3 regions of the Rhizobium sp. BR 362 genome follow, and region 2 is predicted to be linked to each of the others. Evidence: predicted binding sites of a transcription regulator. Region 2 holds the regulator's gene; each other region holds the start of a gene.
The links. The regulator LexA, encoded in region 2, represses DNA repair genes until DNA is damaged. The targets are predictions, from matches to a motif close to TGTTCNNNNTGTGTTCNG.

Region 1 (3,279 bases), on a different contig from region 2:
AGCGCCTCTTCCATGGCCTCGGGGGGAACGACGCGGCTGTCGTCGAAGCGGGCAACCGCCCAGGACAGGCCCGGCGCGGAGGAGATGGCGCCGCGGACATCGAGACCAAGCTGGGAAATCCGGATCAGAATATCTTCGAGCAGCGCCTCTTCGCCGCCGAAGAGATGGGCACAGCCGGTAATATCGAGGAAAAGCCCGTCCTTGCCGTCGATCGCCACCAGCGGCGTATAGCGATCGCACCAATCGGCGATCGCCTCCAGCAGTTTGCGGTCCGCCCCCGGATCCTCTTCGACGACGTCAAGGGCAGGACAGATCGCCTTCGCCTCGGCAACGCCCTGCGCGAGCTTCAGGCCGATCGTCTCGGCCCTTTCATTGAGCGCGGTGAGCCGCATGGCATTGTTCAGCTTGCCGGCACAGGCGAGCGGCGGCGCCTCAAGCCGACCGGTCGAACGCCAGGACAGACCCCATCGCTTGCGGGCGATCCGATCGGTCGGCAGATGCGGAAAGGTCAGCGCCAGAATGCGCTGCGTATTCACCGGGAAAGGCAGGGTGCTGAGCGTCGAGGACAGGGGCAAACTGGCGGTCATGGGCATTCCACTCCAGGGTTATGGAAAAGGGCGCCGGGTTGCGGCTTTTTTCCAGGGTGAGACGAAAGGCCGGATGACCGATGCTGCCGCCAAGCAGCGATCCATCCGGCAGGGGCCGTGCCAAGGCCGGCGCGGGTTCGACGGAGAGACGGAAGAGAGCGCTGCTCGCCTCCTCCTCGCCTCCCTGTCGCAATAGAAACAAGGGCCGTCCCGCCGCCTTGGCCCGAAGCGCAAGCCGCCGGCTTTCGGTGAGCCCGAAGCGGACCGGATTGCCGCGTATCTCCAAAATGACGACCGCAAAGGCCGCACTGACAAGCGCCGTCTCCGCCAGCCATAGCGCCTCTTCCAGCTTGCGCGGCGATGCCTGCAGAAAACCGGCCGGCTCCAATCCGAAATCCCGAAGCCCGATCGCATAGGGCAAGCCCGCTTCCATCGCCGCGACCGTATCGCCGATCCATAAAACCGGCAGTACGGCCGCGGTTTTGCCGGCGGCTTGCCCCCCAGGCCGCGCAGCGAGAACTCTGAGCCGTGCAGCAAGAGCGAGGGTGAAACCGCTGGCCGCTCCGGCATCACGCAAGGCGAGCGAACGGATCTCCGTCAGCGCATCGAGCGGCACGCCGCCCTGCATCGCCTCGTCGAGATCGGCAACGCCTGTCGCAAGCGGCTGGACAGCATCGGCCGAACCGGCCTCCGGCTCCGCCGCCCGTGCCTCATGCGCCGCTGCTGCCAGCGCCGGTATCGGCCTGCCTTCCAGTCGGGCAATGGTTTCACGCAGGGCAAAAAGCGTCTCCCGCGCCACGGCGGCCTCAGCCATGACGTTAGCTCCAGATCCATTATGTTCCTGTTATGTTCTTATGGATTCCAGAGGTCAGAAGAAGAGTCAACACCATTTTATGAGAAAATATTCCTCTGCCTGATTCCACTCTCGAAAAACCGAAACAAAGGCTCTATATGACCAGCTAAGGAAGGAAGCATTCATGGCCCGCATTGACCAGAGCGAGGATTGGCGGGACCGCCACGCCCCCTCAATCAGCACATTCGAATCTCTGGCCATGGAGGCTTACAGCCACCTGCCGGACGAATTCCGTTCGCTCACCGGCAACCTCATCATCCTCATCGAGGACTTTCCCGACGACGACGTGTTCGAGGACATGGCCCTGGAAACACCCTTCGACCTGCTCGGGCTCTTCGAAGGCCGCGGCATATCGGAGCGTTTCACCGCTCAAACCGGGGAAATGCCAAACAAGATCCGCCTCTATCGTCGGCCGATCATCGATTACTGGGCGGAAAATGACGAAACTCTCGGCGACATCATCACCCATGTCCTGATCCACGAGATCGGCCACCATTTTGGCCTCAGCGACGAGGACATGGAGCGCATCGAGGCGAGCGCCGAGGAAGCAACGGATCGCTGACCCGCCTTCACATCCGAAAATACTGGAAAGGAATAAAGCCCGCCGATTTACTCGCCAGGGTGAAGTCTCTGCTGCCGCCGATCATTCCAATCGTTGACGAGTACCGCTACCCAACCCAACGCCGCGATGACAAAGGGTAAAACGAAGAAAAAGAAGATGGCTGCGCTATTCATATTTTCAGCCTCCCCAAACGTGTCTTGCTGCCAAATGTAGTGTCAAAGCAGCAAAAAGCCAACTGGCGCTGGAAAGGATAGCGATCCAGGAGAACTGTAAAGCTGCAGCGCCATTTACAGCCGATACCACGGGAGCGATGAGACCTGCAGCAATGCAGGCAGTCGACGCTCGATCAAGCGCATTGGCAATAGCTTGGTTCGTTCGTTATGGACGAGGGTCACGATAGAATTTACTTTCCTTCCAGATCACTGCTCTGAAAGCTTCATTTCCGGATCGTAATCCTTGCCTTCCACGTCCTTGACGACCGCCTGGCCGCACTGCATCAAGCCGGTCGCAGCATTGAAGGCATAAGTCGGAGAGCCCGAGAGTTCCCATCCCTTGTTGAGAGCCGCGGTCACCTTGTGACAAAAGGAAGAATCGTCCGGTCCGCTGAGGAAGCGATAAAGTTTCATCAAATCGCCTTTCGTAACATGCCGCCCTCATCCTGAGCTTGTCGAAGGACGAGGACGTTCTGAAATTAGGCGCGCTTTATGGACCAGTCTTTCCGCCTCGACAAGATGCAGCCGCTCGACCATGCGGCCGCCAAGGTTCACGACATTGAGTCCGCCCGCTGCCGGATCGGCAAATGCGGCGATGATGGCTTCCGCCTCGGCAAGAGCGGCCTCGTGCGGCCCGAAATGCCGGTTTGCGGCTTCGATCTGGTTCGGATGGATCAGCATCTTGCCGGCAAAGCCCATGGCGCGGCCCTCGGCGCATTCGGCGTCGAAGGCTTCCACATCCTTGAAATCGTTGAAAACGCTGTCGATGGCGTCGAGCCCGTAGGCGCTGACCGCCAAGATCACCTGCATGAGCCAGGGCACGACATAGGTCCGGCCCGGCTGCGGCAATACGCCGGTCTCCTTGCGCAGATCATTGAGACCGACGACCAAACAATCGAGCCGGCTTCCCAGTGTGCGGCCCGCCTCGGCGATGGCCGCGGCATTCAAGACGCCGCGCGGCGTCTCGATCATCGCCCAGATTCGCAGGCTCTCCGGCGCTTCCGCTTCGGCAAACCTGTCGCTAACAACAGTCACATCCTGCGGCTCATCGACCTTGGGCAGAAG
Region 2 (3,279 bases):
CAACATAAAACGTTCGCATGAGATCAGCAACGAGCCTCATCTCCGCGCGCTTCTTTTGCAAGGCGACACCCAGGGGCGATACTGGATGACGTTGGACAGGAAGGAGATCCAATGTGCTGAACGACCATCTGACGTCTATTGCCGCGCATGTTATCCAAATAGCACTGACTCCGGTCTTTCTGCTGGCAGGCACCGCCGGATGCCTCAATGTCTTTTCGGCGAGGCTCGCTCGCGTCTCCGACCGGGTCAACAGCCTTTTCGAACGGGTGACCTCGGACGATCCGGATGAAACGCGGTTGCTGCAGCTCTACTATCTGCGGCGGCGAACATTGGCGCTAGAGATTGCAGTCCTGCTCGGCACGGCATCGGGCGTGTTCACATGCCTCGCGACGCTGGGTCTCATGGGCGGTGCGATTCGCCAGCAGTTTCGCGAGCAATTATTGCTCTGGCTCTTCGGCCTTGCCGTCTTCGCGCTCATGGGCGCTTTTATCGCCTTTCTCTTCGAAATGATTCTGGCCGGGCGCAGCATGCTGCGGCAGATAGCCAACGACCGCACCTTGCTCGAGCATCGGCACGGGAGTTCCAGAAAAAACCCAAGCTATTGAATTCCCGTCCAATATCGCTACGGACGGAACCGATCAAAGCCGCTCCGAATCCAATCTTCCCAGTCTGATCTACAGATTGCCCTCCTTCGTTCAGCAACCATCCTCCCCAAAGAGCTTAGTTAGCAAACAGATGGGCTCACATCGCTTTTTTGGATGAGCTGTCCTGACGGGCACAAAAAGGCTTTCCGCAGAATTCCTGATATATTTCCGGTCTTTAACTCGGATGTATCGAAAAAAATCTGTCCGACCGGGACCTGTTATGTTCCCATTTATTTGTTGCGCTTACAAAATCTTCACCAAAATTTAAGGGCTTGCGGAACACATATGGAACATATAGTGTCCGTTCTGGATTTGTTTCACGACACCTTCTCACTCCTGAGGTTCAAAACGATGTTGACGCGCAAGCAGCAGGAACTGCTTCTCTTCATTCACGAACGAATGAAGGAGTCCGGTGTTCCGCCATCTTTCGATGAGATGAAAGATGCGCTGGACCTTGCGTCCAAGTCCGGGATTCATCGTCTCATCACTGCCTTGGAAGAACGCGGCTTCATACGCCGGCTGCCGAACCGGGCCCGGGCACTGGAGGTCATCAAGCTGCCCGAGGCCTATAGCCCGAGCTTGCAGCCGCGTCGCGGTTTTTCACCGAGCGTCATCGAGGGGAGCCTTGGCAAGCCGCAACTTGTGCCGCCGCCTGCTCCCGCCAAGCCGGTGATTGAGGAAAACAACAGTTCAGTCTCAGTTCCCGTCATGGGCCGCATTGCCGCCGGCGTTCCGATCTCGGCCATTCAGAACAATACCCACGACATCACGGTTCCCGCCGACATGCTCGGCTCCGGCGAACATTATGCGCTGGAGGTCAAGGGCGACTCGATGATCGACGCCGGCATCTTTGACGGCGATACGGTCATTATCCGCAACGCCACCACCGCCAATCCGGGCGACATCGTCGTTGCTCTCGTCGATGACGAGGAGGCGACGCTGAAGCGCTTCCGTCGCAAGGGAGCTTCGATCGCGCTGGAGGCGGCGAACCCGGCTTACGAGACCCGTATTTTCGGGCCGGATCGCGTGAAAGTACAAGGCAAGCTTGTCGGCCTCATTCGCCGCTATCACTGACGGGTGACACCGGTGCGATCGGCGCTCCGAAAGTGCCCGTTCGCCAGTCGTAAGCGCGATGAAGGCTCCATGGCCGCGTCAGATTTTCAAACGCCGCCGTTATCATCGGCTTGTCGGCGCGGAGATTGATTTCGATGGATCCGGTGCGGCGTAGCGTTGCACCTGTAAAAAGCATGGCGCCAGAGCGGCAGTGGTCCAGACGCAGACGCACGGGGGTGACGACGATGTTAGCGGTGTCGCAGGCTGGGGCGAGATAGGCAGCATCCTCAATGGTGACGAGCATTTCGCCATTGTCCAGCATTGCCACGCACCATGCCCCTTTTTGGCAGGCGAAGCCACCCTGCCCGGCATTGTCCAGTGCCGCATCCATCGCCTTTCGAACGGCGACTTGCTCGTCGGAAGTCAGCCGGCGATGCTTGTCCGATTTGCTGATCTTGGGGAGCTGACTGCCGGGCGGAAGCATCGTTGGCGGTTGCTGCTCGGTGATCGCCAGGGCTCTTTGCCATTGCTCGAAGATGAAGTCGGGCGGCTTTTCCCGGTTGGTCGTCAACGCGCCGTTGCGCAGCAATGCGACGAGCGTGCCGTCCTCGGAGATCATCAGATCGGGTTTCGGAACACCGGGGCTGAGTGCCACGACCGCGACCGAACCGATGATCAAAAATGCACCTGCATGCCGCAGCCATGTTTTCAGCAAGGTCATCAGCAAGAAGCCGGCTATGACCGTCGGGAACAGCCAGACCGGCAACCGGCCAAAGGGAATGTTGCCGCCCCAGGCGGCGACCGTTTTGGCAATGACGATGACAGCATCAAGGCCCGCGCCGGTGATCTGCCAGAAGGGAGCATCGACGCCGAATGGCATCAGCAGCGTCGCCGCCATGCCAAACGGCATGACCACAAATGAGACGACGGGCATAGCCGCCAGATTGGCGATAAGCCCATATGTCGCCAACCGGTGAAAATGCTCGATCGAGAAAATCGCAGTCGATGCGCCGCCGATAAAGGAGGTCGACAATATGCCTCCGAAGAAGCGCGAGACGAAGAGCAGCGGACGCATGAGCCGGAAGCGGGAGAGAACGCTCTCCCGATGCGGTCTTTTCGTCCAAAGCGAATAACCCGACACCAAAGCCAATGTGGCGGCATAAGACATCTGGAAACTTGGTCCGAGCGCCTGCGACGGCGACAGAATAAGGATGACGATCGCGGACAGCGCCACATTGCGAAGGCTGAGGGATGGCCGGTCGAAGAGCACGGCGATCAGCATGATCGCCATCATAATGAAAGCGCGCTCTGCCGATACCCCGAAGCCGGAAATAAAATAATAGGCTGTCACTGTGATCAGCGCACCGAAGGCTGCGATCTTCTTCGTTGGCCAGGCCTGTGCCACGCCGAAAAATAGGCTAAGCGCATAGCGCAGGCCGACATAAAAAATGCCTGCAGACAGCGCCATGTTCAGGCCGGAAATTGCAATGATGTGCGCAAGGCCTGAAGTCCTGAGCGCTTCCGTCGTCTCATCCGAAATTGCTCGTCTCTCATCGGTGACAAGCGATGCCGCGAAGGCGCC
Region 3 (3,279 bases), on a different contig from region 2:
ATGTCGTAGGTCGTCTTGTCGTCGAGCGGTATGCTGGCGAGATCAAGCGTAATGCCGCGCTTGGCGACGAAATCAACGGCCGTCTTCAGGACCGTCAGCGTTTTCAGGCCCAGGAAGTCGAACTTCACCAGGCCGGCCTGCTCCACCCACTTCATGTTGAATTGGGTGACCGGCATGTCGGAGCGCGGATCGCGGTACATCGGGACCAGCTTCGACAGCGGCCGATCGCCGATGACGATGCCGGCGGCGTGCGTCGAAGCGTGGCGATAGAGGCCCTCGATCTTCTGGGCAATATCGAGCAGACGGGCGACGACCGGTTCCTTATCGGCCTCCTCCTGCAGACGCGGCTCTTCTTCGATCGCCTTGCTGAGCGGCGTCGGATTGGCGGGGTTGTTCGGCACCAGCTTGCAGATCTTGTCGACCTGGCCATAGGGCATTTCCAGCACGCGGCCGACGTCGCGAAGGGCGGCGCGCGCCTGAAGGGAACCGAAAGTGATGATCTGCGCCACCTGCTCACGGCCATATTTGGCCTGCACATAGCGGATCACTTCTTCACGGCGATCCTGGCAGAAGTCGATATCGAAGTCCGGCATCGAGACGCGCGACGGATTGAGGAAGCGCTCGAACAGCAGCGAGAAACGCAGCGGGTCGACGTCGGTAATCGTCAGCGCATAGGCAACCAGCGAACCAGCGCCCGAACCGCGGCCCGGGCCGACGGGAATGTCATGCTGCTTGGCCCATTTGATGAAGTCCGCGACGATCAGGAAGTAGCCGGGGAATTTCATGCGCTCGATGACGCTGAGTTCGAATTCCAGCCGCTCGCGATAGTCCTTCTCCGCATAGCCCGATGCCATGCCGAGCGAGGCGAGACGCCGGTCGAGACCTTCGACCGCCTGGGCGCGCAGTTCAGCCGCCTCGGCGCGTTCGGCTTCCTCCGGATCATCGGTGGCGCCGGTGAAACGCGGCAGGATCGGCTTGCGTGTCTTCAGAACGAAGGAGCAGCGCCGGGCGATCTCGACGGTGTTCTCCAAGGCTTCCGGCAGATTGGCGAACAGCTTCGCCATGTCGGCGCGGCTCTTCAAATAATGATCCGGCGTCAGGCGAAAGCGGGTGTCGTCCGAAACGATGGCATTGTGGGCAACCGCCATGAGCGCATCATGGGCATCATAATCGTCTCGCGTCGGGAAGAAGGCCTCGTTGGTCGCAACCAGCGGCAATTCATGCTCATAGGCGAGCGCGATCATCTTCTGTTCGTGGCGGCGATCATAGGTGCCGTGACGCTGCAATTCGACATAGAGCCGGTGGCCGAACAGGCTCTTCAACGTCAGCAGCCGCGACAGCGCCTGCGGCGCGTGGCCGTCCTTTAGCGCGATATCGACCGGGCCGCCGAGCGAACCGGTGAGCGCGATCATGCCGTCCGTGCCGATCTCCCTCAGCCAGGAGGCGGTGATATGGACCGCCTGATTGCCTTCGCCGCCGAGATAGGCGCGGCTGACAAGATCGACGAGGCGCTCATAGCCCCGCTCGGTGGCCGCCAGCAACACGATGGACGGCAGCTTGGTGAGCGCCTGTTGCGGTCCGCGCTTTTCGCCCTCGCCGCCATCCTCCATGTCGATCGATACCTGGCAGCCGATGATCGGCTGCAAGCCCTCATCCATCGCCTTCTGCGAAAACTCCAGCGCGATGAAAAGGTTGTTTGTATCGGTGATGGCGATGGCCGGCTGATTGTCGCCGGCCGCCTTGGCGAGGATCTTCTTCAGCGGCAATGCGCCTTCGAGCAGCGAATAGGCGGAATGGACGCGAAGATGCACGAATTCCGGCGTCTCTCCGACCGGCGCACCCGCTGCGCCGCTGCTCACCATATCCGCCATCATATGCCTTTCCACATGCCCAAATGAATCGGCTGCATTTTCGGCATTGCGGACGATAAAGTCCAGAAGTTGACCTCATGAATCACGGGCACATTGCAATACCCGTGGGGATAAGATTCACATCGCCATCATGATGAGCGAAAAGCTGGCGACAAACATGACGATGGAGGTGAATGCTGCAACGTCTCGAATGATATCGGTCATTTACGCGCTCCTTACTCGTTATGTTTCTTTTTTGTTCTATTTATGTTCGAGAGTCAATAGCTGCATCAATAATTTTCATCATCAGTGTTTTGAAGAGTATCGGTGGACGGAAGCACAACCCAAAGCTATGAAGCGTGAAGGGAGAGATCACTGTGAAATCACTTGCCTGCGCTCTCATTCTGCTTTTGGTTACATCCGCGGCTCACGCTGAAGATACCATCGCGCCCGATCGCATCATCGACGCGGCGATCGGCGATTGGAACAAGGACGGCAAGCCGGACCTTGCTTTGCTGGCGTTGGCCCCGGCAGACGACGTGACCTCGATCGGCATCTATATTTATGTCCGAGACAAAGAACATCTGCTGCTCAAGCTGGCGGCCGCCGCACCCAATAAGGTATGGGGTCGCGGCGAGCCGGGCGGTATCTTCGGCCAGGAGCCGTCGATCGCGGCACTGCCAAATGGTTCGATCGCCGTTATGTCTCAGAATGACGCGATCGGCCGCGACCGCTGGCATCAAACGCTCACCCTCGCCTTCCGCAACAACGCCTTCGTCGTTGCCGGCTATACCTTTGATTACCGGGACAACCTCAAAGCCGATAGAAGCTATAGCTGCGACTACAATGTGCTGACGGGCAAGGCGACAAAGGGCGGCAAGGAATTCCCCACCGAAGCCAAGACCATCAAGATCGAGGACTGGAACGACGATATCGGCCACAAAGCTTGTGGGGAAAGCCCGTAGCAGCTTCCCGTATGTTCACTATGTGTTCTTTACTTATTGTTGAACGCGTGCCATTCTGTTCCCTCACCGCGATTGGAGAGGACCATGCCGGATCTTGCCGAGCTGAACGATTTTATTGTTGCCGCGAAGGCGGAAACCTATGTCGGTGATGGCGAGAGACTGCCGTCCTGCCGCAGCGGTTCGCATGATATCGGCTACGTCAGCGGCCGCTGGCGTTATCTCGACAGTTATTTCGGCGGCACGGATTTCGCCGGACAGGAACTGGTCTGGCTCGATGATGAACCAGTCTGGGCGATGAATTATTTCGGGCGGATCGTCGAGCCTGATCTGATCGATGCCAAGGCCGCGGGCATGGTCATCAAGGCGGCGCTCATGCGGCTTTACCTTGATGAAAAGCGTTTTCTCGGGGGATACGAATTTGCTCATTCGTTTGGCCACTATGTCGATCGCAGCACCGGTGGCTG

Region 1: QDY28_RS09995 (ImuA family protein) is a predicted target of LexA. The motif match lies at 1,424-1,441, and genes of this name have one in related genera.
Region 3: dnaE (DNA polymerase III subunit alpha) is a predicted target of LexA. The motif match lies at 2,108-2,125, and genes of this name have one in related genera.

Annotation. Positions count from the first base shown of each region.
Region 1 covers NZ_JARWGH010000005.1:296,011-299,289, forward strand. Annotated here, with positions in the region: gene QDY28_RS09990 (Y-family DNA polymerase) at 1-392, opposite strand, end outside; gene QDY28_RS09995 (ImuA family protein) at 433-1,401, opposite strand; gene QDY28_RS10000 (metallopeptidase family protein) at 1,565-2,002, shown strand; gene QDY28_RS10005 (DUF1737 domain-containing protein) at 2,422-2,628, opposite strand; gene QDY28_RS10010 (HpcH/HpaI aldolase/citrate lyase family protein) at 2,656-3,279, opposite strand, start outside.
Region 2 covers NZ_JARWGH010000016.1:98,954-102,232, forward strand. Annotated here, with positions in the region: gene QDY28_RS19610 (mechanosensitive ion channel family protein) at 1-8, shown strand, start outside; gene QDY28_RS19615 (DUF2721 domain-containing protein) at 114-605, shown strand; gene lexA (transcriptional repressor LexA) at 996-1,718, shown strand; gene QDY28_RS19625 (ComEC/Rec2 family competence protein) at 1,699-3,279, opposite strand, start outside.
Region 3 covers NZ_JARWGH010000002.1:163,105-166,383, forward strand. Annotated here, with positions in the region: gene dnaE (DNA polymerase III subunit alpha) at 1-1,871, opposite strand, end outside; gene QDY28_RS03020 (hypothetical protein) at 2,228-2,815, shown strand; gene QDY28_RS03025 (DUF5680 domain-containing protein) at 2,900-3,279, shown strand, end outside.